3 regions of the Kosakonia calanthes genome follow, and region 1 is predicted to be linked to each of the others. Evidence: predicted binding sites of a transcription regulator. Region 1 holds the regulator's gene; each other region holds the start of a gene.
What was found. Region 1 encodes LexA, which represses DNA repair genes until DNA is damaged. Its sites were predicted from a motif close to TNCTGTATGTACATACAGNA; they were not measured.

Region 1 (3,283 bases):
GCGCACCGTAAGCCTGCCCGGAATGCGCTTCAACCGCGTAAGCAAAGCCGTCCAGCGCATAGGCGGTGAAGGTCAGAAACATCATCAGCACCGCATTGGCGGCGACCGTCTCACTGCCAAGACGCGCACCCAACACTGTTATCGAACCGAAGCAGAGTTGCAGCAACAGCGAGCGCAACATGATGTCGCGGTTCAGCGCCAGCAAACGCCGGACACCACCGCGCCAGGCATTTTTTAGCATCGACAACGCGATGCCCCGCCGCTGCAACACCTGCCAGACCATCAGCAACCCGATAGCAAACGTCACATATTCGGCAATCACCGTGGCGAGCGCCGCGCCCTGCACATTCATATGCAGACCCATAACCAGCCATAAATCGAGCACGATATTGAAGACGTTGCCCACCACCAGCAGGATCACCGGTGCGCGGGCATACTGCACACCAAGTAGCCAGCCGAGCAGCACCAGATTCCCCAGCGACGCGGGCGCACTGAGCCAGCGAATTTCAAGAAAACGCCGCGCCTGAAATAACACAGCCTCGCTTCCGCCGGTGATATGCAAAGCAAGATCGATAAGGGGTGTGCGTAGCAAAACAATCAGAACACCCGCGCCAAGTGCCAGTAAAAGAGGCTGCACAAGTGCGCGCGCTAGCGCGAAGGCGTTTTTCGCGCCGAAAGCCTGAGCGGTAAGACCGGTCGTGCTCATGCGCAGAAACAGCAGCAGCATAAATAAGAAGCTGGTTGCCGTTGCGCCAATCGCCACGCCGCCGAGATAAACGGGACTATCGAGATGCCCAATAACAGCGGTATCCACCAGCCCCAACAGTGGGACAGTGATGTTAGAGAAGATCATGGGCAGCGCGAGCCGCCACAGAGCTTTGTCGGATGCGGTCAGCAGCGGCATAGCATGAGCGTTAATGGATGAGAATAGAATGACGCTGCGGCGCGAAATACTGCACCGCAGCAGAGAAAGTGGGCGTTACAGCCATTCACCGTTGCGGATGACGCCAACCGCCAGCCCTTCAATGGTGAAGTTTTGATCGCGCAGGTCGACAACAATTGGGGAAAAGTCGGTGTTTTCCGGTAACAGTTCAACGGTGTTGCCCTGCTTTTTCAGGCGCTTAACGGTTACTTCGTCTTCGATACGCGCCACAACCACCTGGCCGTTACGTACATCCTGCGTTTTATGCACCGCCAGCAGATCGCCGTCCATAATACCGATATCTTTCATCGACATACCGCTAACGCGCAGCAGGAAATCCGCATGCGGTTTAAAAAGGCTGGGATCGACCTGATAGTGGCCTTCGATATGCTGTTGCGCCAGCAGCGGTTCACCCGCAGCGACGCGACCAATCAGCGGCAGCCCGGCATCATTTTCTTCTTCCACCAGCAGGCGAAGACCACGTGATGCGCCAGATACGATTTCGATCACCCCTTTGCGTGCCAGCGCTTTAAGGTGTTCTTCGGCTGCATTTGGGGAACGGAACCCCAATTGCTGTGCGATTTCCGCACGCGTCGGTGGCATACCGGTTTGGGTGATACGATCGCGAATAAGATCGAACACCTCTTGCTGCCTGGCCGTTAATGCTTTCATCCCGCCCCCTGGGTGTATATACAGTTATGCTGTGAGTATATACAGTTAACGGCGATTTTGAAACCAAAATTAAGTAAAAAACCAGGGCGTTATCGAATTATGGAACCCCTATCGAAAATGCGACCAAAGCAGCGAGATCCAGGTAAACAGCGCCAGTAGAATCGACATCAGCACCGCCGCCGACCCCATATCTTTTGCCCGGCCGGAAAGCTCATGGAATTCAGAACCTATACGGTCGACCACCGCTTCGATGGCGCTATTGAGGATTTCGACAATCATCACCAGCGTAACGGAGCCAATTAACAGGACACGGGTTATCGCGTCGATATCCAAAAAGGCGGCAATAATAATAGCCAGAATGACCGCCACCGCCTCCTGTCGAAATGCGGCTTCATTGATCCAGGCGGCACGTATACCTTTCCAGGAATATCCCGCGGCTTTAATGATCCGGGTGAGTCCGGTGCTATTATTGGCCATTAAAAGAACCTTTTTAAAAATTAAGCGTCAATGTCTACGCAAGCGCGTAGCAGTACAACAGAAATTATGCGCGCTTTCTGATATTCTTGCGGCGCAATGGCACTATTAACCAGAGGCTTTACATCCTTTATGTCCGGCTGGCCACGAATTTACTACAAATTACTGAATTTACCATTAAGCGTGCTGGTAAAAAGTAAATCGATTCCTGCAGAACCTGCACAGGAACTGGGTCTCGATACATCACGTCCCATCATGTACGTGTTGCCTTATAACTCTAAGGCTGACTTGATGACTTTGCGCGCTCAGTGTCTGGCACATGAATTGCCCGATCCCCTGGAACCGCTGGAAATCGACGGCGCGCTGTTACCACGTTTCGTGTTTATCCACGGCGGCCCGCGTGTATTCACCTATTACACGCCGAAAGAAGAGTCGATCAAACTGTTTCACGACTACCTGGATTTGCACCGCAGCCATCCTGATTTGGATGTGCAAATGGTGCCGGTGTCGGTGATGTTTGGCCGCTCGCCAGGGCGTGAAAAAGGCGAAATCAACCCGCCGTTACGCATGCTGAATGGCATCCAAAAATTCTTTGCTGTCTCCTGGCTTGGCCGCGACAGCTTTGTGCGTTTCTCTCCGCCGGTTTCGCTGCGCCGTATGGCGACCGAACACGGCACGGATAAAATCATCGCGCAGAAACTGGCGCGCGTGGCGCGTATGCACTTCGCCCGTCAACGCCTGGCTGCGGTTGGCCCTCGCCTGCCGGCACGCCAGGATCTGTTCAATAAACTGCTTTCGTCCAAAGCGATTGCCCGCGCGGTCGAAGATGAAGCGCGCAGCAAAAAAATCTCTCATGATAAAGCGCAGCAAAACGCCATCGCCTTGATGGAAGAGGTTGCCGCCAACTTCTCCTACGAGATGATTCGCCTGACCGACCGTATCCTTGGCTTCACCTGGAACCGTCTCTATCAGGGCATCAACGTGCATAACGCCGAGCGCGTGCGTCAGCTAGCGCACGATGGCCACGAAATTGTCTATGTGCCCTGCCACCGCAGCCATATGGACTATCTGCTGCTCTCGTACGTGCTCTATCACCAGGGGCTGGTGCCGCCGCATATTGCCGCCGGTATCAACCTGAATTTCTGGCCCGCCGGGCCGATTTTCCGCCGCCTGGGCGCCTTCTTTATTCGCCGTACCTTTAAAGGCAACAAGCTC
Region 2 (3,283 bases), 2.2 Mb from region 1:
GCTTCAGGCTGGGGGAGATAGTCATCCGCCGGTTTGCAATAGAACACTTCCGGCTCGCCAATAACATTGAAATCCGCGTCGGTACGCAGCGCGGCGAACTGCGCAGGGCGGTCCAGCGCCGGGCTGGTGCCGAAAGTTTCATAATCGTGGAAAAGAAAAGTGGGCGTTGCAGCGGAATCAGACACCAGTGGCTCATCCTGTCAGAAAATATGGCGACCATGGTAAACCATCGCAGCGATTGTGCCGAAGAAAAACCGCGGGCTCTTTCGTGGAACCTCGCAAAAACAGGCTGTTAAAAGCGATGCGTGTCACATTTTTTTGCAATTTAACCAGGTATCGACACAGGAAGTTCCGTAAAAAGAACGACGATTTTGGATGCTATTGAGGATATTTCATTGAAACGCCGTTTGTTTGCTGCTCCTTTGCTGGCGGTTTGCGTGAATCACGCGCTGGCCGACGACTTACCTTTTGCCCCACAACCTCCGGCAGTCCAGGCCGGCTCCTGGGTTTTAATGGACTACACCACCGGGCAAATCTTAACTGCGGGTAATGAGCATCAGCAGCGTAATCCGGCGAGTCTGACCAAACTGATGACCGGTTATGTCGTCGATCGCGCCATCGACAGCCACCGAATCAGCGCCGATGACGTGGTCACGGTCGGGAAAGATGCCTGGGCGAAGGGGAATCCGGTGTTTGACGGATCGTCGCTGATGTTCCTGAAACCGGGCGATCGCCTGACGGTGCGCGATTTGAGCCGTGGCTTGATTGTCGATTCCGGCAACGATGCCTGCGTAGCGCTGGCGGATCATGTCGCGGGCGGGCAGCCGCAATTTGTGGCGATGATGAATGATTACGTGCAGCAGTTGAACCTGCGCGACAGCCACTTCGAAACAGTGCACGGGCTGGATGCGCCAGGACAACACAGTTCGGCCTATGATTTGGCGGTGCTGTCGCGCGCCATCATTCACGGTGAGCCGGATTTCTACCATATGTACAGCGAAAAAAGCCTGACGTGGAACGGCATCACGCAGCAAAACCGCAACGGCTTGCTGTGGGATAAAAAGCTGAATGTCGACGGGCTGAAAACCGGCCATACCTCCGGCGCGGGCTTCAACCTGATTGCGTCCAGTGTCGACGGGCAGCGCCGTCTGATTGCGGTGATCATGGGCGCGGATAGCCCGAAAGGCCGCGAAGAGCAGGCGCGTAAACTGCTGCACTGGGGACAGCAAAACTTCGATACCGTGCAGATTCTGCGTAACGGCAAAAAAGTGGGCAGCGAGCGCGTCTGGTACGGCGATAAAGAGAAAGTGGATGTCGGTACCGATCAGGATTACTGGATGGTGATGCCGAAAGCGGAAATGCAAAATATCAAAGCCAAATATGTACTGGATAAAAAAGAGCTGGACGCGCCGCTGGCGGCGCATCAGCGGGTGGGTGAAATCGAGCTTTACGATCGCGACAAAGTGATTGCCCACTGGCCACTGGTGACACTGGAAAGCGTTGGCAAAGGCGGGTGGTTCTCACGTTTGAGCGACTATATCCACCACAAAGCCTGATACTCCAATGAGCAGACTGGCGAGCCTGCGAGTCTGCTCGCATAATTGACGGGTGCGGCAAGTCTGATGGCCGCCGGGCAGTTATACTGTATGCACAAACAGTAACGGAAAGGAGGTCAGCATGGGCTATAACGTCAAGCAACTTGCAAAACGCCGTATCGCCGGGTTTCATCTGGTCGGGCCGTGGGATGTGAAAGTCAAACAGGGCTTCGAACAGTTGTCGATGTGGGTACAAAGTAACCAAATCCAGCCGCTGGAGTGGGTGTGTGTCTACTACGATAACCCTGACGACGTGCCGCCGGAAAAACTGCGTTGCGATGTGGCGATTACCGTCGATAGCGCGTTTCAGATCCCCGCCAATAGCGAAGGGGTGCTCACTACCGAAATACCGGGTGGTCAGTACGCGGTGGCGATGGCGCGGGTTTACAACGAGGAGTTTGAAGCCTGCTGGGATCTCTTTTTCGACGAGTTGCTAAGCGATCAATCCTCGCAAATCGCCGCTGGCCCCTGTTTTGAGGTTTACCACAATGACGGGCAAAGCGACGGCTACTGGGAAATCGAAATGCATATTCCCGTCGAGCCGAAAGTGCTTTAAGGGCTGAACCGGTAAAAAGAGGCCGCAGAAACGGTCTGTTGGCCTCTTTTTTTGTCCTGGACACGGGGTTGTGCCAGAAAATATCGCTACAATTGCGCCTTTCGTTTTTAACCTGGAGAGCAGGTGTGCGTCGCGACAAGTCACTCAGTCCTTTCGAAATTCGTCTTTACCGGCATTACCGCATTGTGCATGGCGTGCGCATTGCACTGGCGTTTGTGCTGACCTTTTTGCTTATTCGCCTGCTGGATGTGCCAGAAGGAACCTGGCCGTTGATCACGCTGGTGGTGTTGATGGGGCCTATCTCTTTTTGGGGAAACGTTGTACCACGTGCCTTTGAGCGCATTGGCGGCACGATTTTCGGGGCCGCGTTGGGGCTGGTGGCGCTACGAATCGAACTGATTTCATTGCCTGTTATGCTGTTGTGGTGTGCGGCGGCCATGTTTATGTGTGGCTGGCTGGCATTGGGTAAAAAGCCGTATCAGGCGCTGATTATCGGTGTGACGCTCTGCGTGGTGGTTGGCGCGCCCACCGGTGATATGCACACCGCGCTGTGGCGAAGCGGCGATGTGATCATCGGTTCACTGCTGGCGATGCTGTTCACCGGCATCTGGCCGCAACGCGCGTTTCTGCACTGGCGTATTCAAATGGCTAATTACGTCACCGCTTTCAATCGCGTTTACCAGGCGGGGTTCTCGCGCAATCTGGTGGAGCGGCCGCATTTGGAAAAGCATCTGCAAAAAATGCTCACTGATGTGGTGAAGATGCGTCCGCTCATTACACCCGTCTGCAAAGAGACGCATGTTCAGCGCGCGATTTTTGAGGCCATCCAGACCGTGAGCCGCAATATGGTGTGCATGTTGGAACTGCAAATCAACGCGCACTGGAGCTCACGCGCCAGCCATTTTGTGATGATCAACGCCAATACGTTGCGGGAGACGCAGCAGATGACCCAGCAAACGTTATTGACCATCGCCCATGCGCTGTACGAAGGTAACCCGCAGCCGATACTGGCGAACACGGAAAAGCTGAACGACATCATGGCGGAACTGCGCCAGTTGATTAGCGAGCACAAAGGGGATCCACTGACGGAAACGCCGATCCACGGTTATGTCTGGTTAAGTATGGAGCTGGC
Region 3 (3,283 bases), 1.4 Mb from region 1:
GAAAAAAATTATCTTAGGGCAGATAAAGTATAAAACGCTTCCTCAGACGAGGAAGCGCACTATTTACAGAGGATTCTTCTTATTACGCATCAGGTTCAGGGACTCTACAGCGATGGAGAAGAACATCGCGAAGTAGATATAGCCTTTCGGCACATGAATGGAGACGCTTTCCAGAATCAGCGTGAAGCCGACGAGAATCAAAAACGACAGCGCCAGCATCTTAACAGAAGGGTGACGATCAACAAATTCGCCAATCGGGCGCGCTGCGAACATCATCACACCAACGGCTATCACGACCGCCGCCATCATAATGAACAGGTGATCGGACAGACCCACGGCGGTGATCACCGAATCGAGGCTGAAAATAATATCCAGCAGCATGATCTGTACTATCGCACCCAGGAAGGAGTGAACATTGGTTTTCAGCCCTTCTTCTTCGCCTTCGATCGATTCATGGATCTCTTTGCTCGCCTTCCAGATCAAGAACAGGCCACCTAAGAAAAGAATCATATCGCGGGCAGACACGCTGTGGTCAAACACGCTAAACAGTGGGTGCGTTAGCCTTGTGACCCAGGCGATAGACGCCAACAGCAGCAAACGCATAATCATTGCCCCTGCCAGCCCAAGCCGACGGGCGTGGTTACGTTGAGCGGTGGGGAGTTTCGCAACAACCAGAGAGAGGAAAATAATGTTGTCGATCCCAAGAACGATCTCCAGCAGCGTCAATGTACCGAGCGCGAGCCAGGCGTTGGGATCGGTTATCCATGCAAATAACATCTATAAAGTCCTGCCAAAAAAAGAAGCGCTAATTATAAGCACCGATGAAGCTCAGGCAAAAATTTAATAAGACGACAAAAAGAAATGGCGAGCCAGCAGGGCGCTGGTGAAATTCTTTTTCAGGTAAAAACCGCGCGGCAGAGTCAGGATTGGTTCGCCATGTTCGCCGATGGCCTCGGTCAGCGCTTTACTGTTCGCCGCCTTCGGGCGCAGTTGCAGCACTTCGCCGTGGCGCGCGGTAATGCGGGTCACCTGGCCCAGCACGATCAAGTCCATCAACTCTTCCCAATCCAGACGCAACTGCTGCTCTTCTTCTTCATTTGGGCTCCAGAGCAGCGGCGATCCGACACGGCGCTCGGCGACGGGAATGTCGCGTGAACCTTCAATGGGAACCCATAAGACGCGCTTCAGTTTATGGCGCACGTGGCTGGTTTCCCACACCACGCCGGTGTTACCGGTCAATGGCGCGACGCAAACAAAGGTGGTTTCCAGCGGGCGGCCCAGGTTATCCACCGGGATGGTTTTCAACTCGACGCCCAACGCGGCGAAATCCTGCTCAGGTTTGCTACCCGCGCTGGCGCCCAACCACAGCTCCAGCAAGACGCCCGTCCAGCCTTTATCCCGTTTCAAATCACGCGGGACGGGCATGCCCGCAAGCGCCGCCAGTTCGCCAAGCGTATAGCCTGCCAGACGCTTGGCCTGGGCCAGCAATTGGGCTTCTGTTTCGGGTGGAGACGTGAAAGGAGACAACGCGAGCATGCTAAAAACCTTTTGGTTAAAAAACGAACGGTAGTTTTCCACTGCCTTCGGGGAGTTTACCTTTTTCTGCGAACAATGAGCAATTTGATGATTTGTAAGGTAATTTATTTTATTGCGCACATTGTTGCGCAACAGCGTGGCGGGTTTTCCAAATCTGGTCACTGACAATAAACAGGATCTTACACCCTGTTATCCACAGAAAAGTGGGATAACTGGCAAAAGGGGGTACTACTGTTTCGATCTACAGCCTTGACGTGCGAGGAAAATCGAATTTTTGCACAAAAGGTGCCTAACTTATTGGCATAAACTGTGGATAAAATCGGCTCTGTTCGATCTTTCATCAATGCCAGGATCCTTAAAGTGATGATCGTCACATTGTGAGATGTAATAAGGGTAAATAATGGCTTAACTCGATGAATTATTGAGGATAGTTTTTTATGTCTTAAATTGAGTTATTCGGACTACTCTGGGTTTTCCCTGGGTAATTCCATACTTCTTCACAACTCTATCCACAGAAAAGGTGAATAAAACCGATCGACGGATGGCGTTGCTGTTTATAACTCTCACAATAACTGTGAGTTATTCAATTGTTATCCGTTCGCATCCCTGTCATAGAGTGGTTTACCGTTTTCCGGGAGTGTGAAACAATCGCTTCATTCAGGTTTATTTTGAGGTAGTCCGGTGATTGATGACGATGGCTACCGCCCAAATGTGGGAATCGTAATCTGTAATCGACAGGGTCAGGTCATGTGGGCCAAACGCTTTGGACAACACTCATGGCAGTTCCCCCAGGGGGGAATCAACCCTGGTGAGTCCCCGGAGCAGGCCATGTACCGGGAACTGTTCGAGGAAGTGGGCTTAAGTCGTAAAGATGTTCGTATCCTTGCTTCTACCCGTAACTGGTTGCGTTACAAGTTACCGAAACGTTTGGTGCGTTGGGACACAAAGCCGGTTTGTATCGGCCAGAAACAAAAATGGTTTCTTTTGCAGTTGGTCAGTAACGATAGTGATATCAACATGCAAACCAGCAGTACACCCGAGTTCGATGGCTGGCGTTGGGTGAGCTACTGGTACCCTGTTCGCCAGGTTGTGTCGTTTAAACGCGATGTCTACCGGCGGGTGATGAAAGAGTTTGCAGCCGCAGTCTTGTTGCTTCAGGAAACGCCTCCTAAGCCGCAAAACGCGCCTGCCTGGCGACGTAAACGAGGTTAAGCCACCCACATTATGCTCACCCGACTGCGAGAAATAGTTGAGAAAGTCGCCAGCGCGCCACGTCTTAACGAAGCGCTGGAGATACTGGTTACCGACGTTTGTCTGGCGATGGAAACCGAAGTGTGTTCGGTGTATCTCGCAGATCACGACCGGCGTTGTTTTTATCTGATGGCGACTCGCGGTTTGAAGAAGCCGCGTGGTCGCACCGTTACGCTCGCATTCGATCAGGGGATCGTCGGTCTGGTAGGCAGGCTGGCGGAACCCATCAACCTTGCCGATGCGCAAAAGCACCCCAGTTTTAAATACATTCCCTCAGTAAAAGAGGAGCGTTTTCGTGCGTTTCTCGGTGTGCCGATTATTCAGCGCCGCCAGTTACTCGGTGTGTTGGTGGTGCAGCAGCGTGAACTTCGCCAGTACGATGAGAGCGAAGAGTCTTTTCTGGTTACCCTCGCCACGCAGATGGCGGCGATCCTCTCGCAATCTCAGTTAAACGCCCTGTTTGGCCAGTATCGGCAAACCCGCATTCGCGCATTAC

Region 2: sbmC (DNA gyrase inhibitor SbmC) is a predicted target of LexA. The motif match lies at 1,641-1,660, and genes of this name have one in related genera.
Region 3: mutH (DNA mismatch repair endonuclease MutH) is a predicted target of LexA. The motif match lies at 1,766-1,785, and genes of this name have one in related genera.

Annotation. Positions count from the first base shown of each region.
Region 1 covers NZ_CP151800.1:4,412,487-4,415,769, forward strand. Annotated here, with positions in the region: gene dinF (MATE family efflux transporter DinF) at 1-904, opposite strand, end outside; gene lexA (transcriptional repressor LexA) at 980-1,594, opposite strand; gene AAEY27_RS20640 (diacylglycerol kinase) at 1,703-2,071, opposite strand; gene plsB (glycerol-3-phosphate 1-O-acyltransferase PlsB) at 2,201-3,283, shown strand, end outside.
Region 2 covers NZ_CP151800.1:1,808,568-1,811,850, forward strand. Annotated here, with positions in the region: gene sbcB (exodeoxyribonuclease I) at 1-185, opposite strand, end outside; gene dacD (serine-type D-Ala-D-Ala carboxypeptidase DacD) at 396-1,556, shown strand; gene sbmC (DNA gyrase inhibitor SbmC) at 1,678-2,151, shown strand; gene AAEY27_RS08415 (FUSC family protein) at 2,277-3,283, shown strand, end outside.
Region 3 covers NZ_CP151800.1:984,074-987,356, forward strand. Annotated here, with positions in the region: gene AAEY27_RS04625 (TerC family protein) at 64-777, opposite strand; gene mutH (DNA mismatch repair endonuclease MutH) at 841-1,536, opposite strand; gene rppH (RNA pyrophosphohydrolase) at 2,218-2,748, shown strand; gene ptsP (phosphoenolpyruvate--protein phosphotransferase) at 2,761-3,283, shown strand, end outside.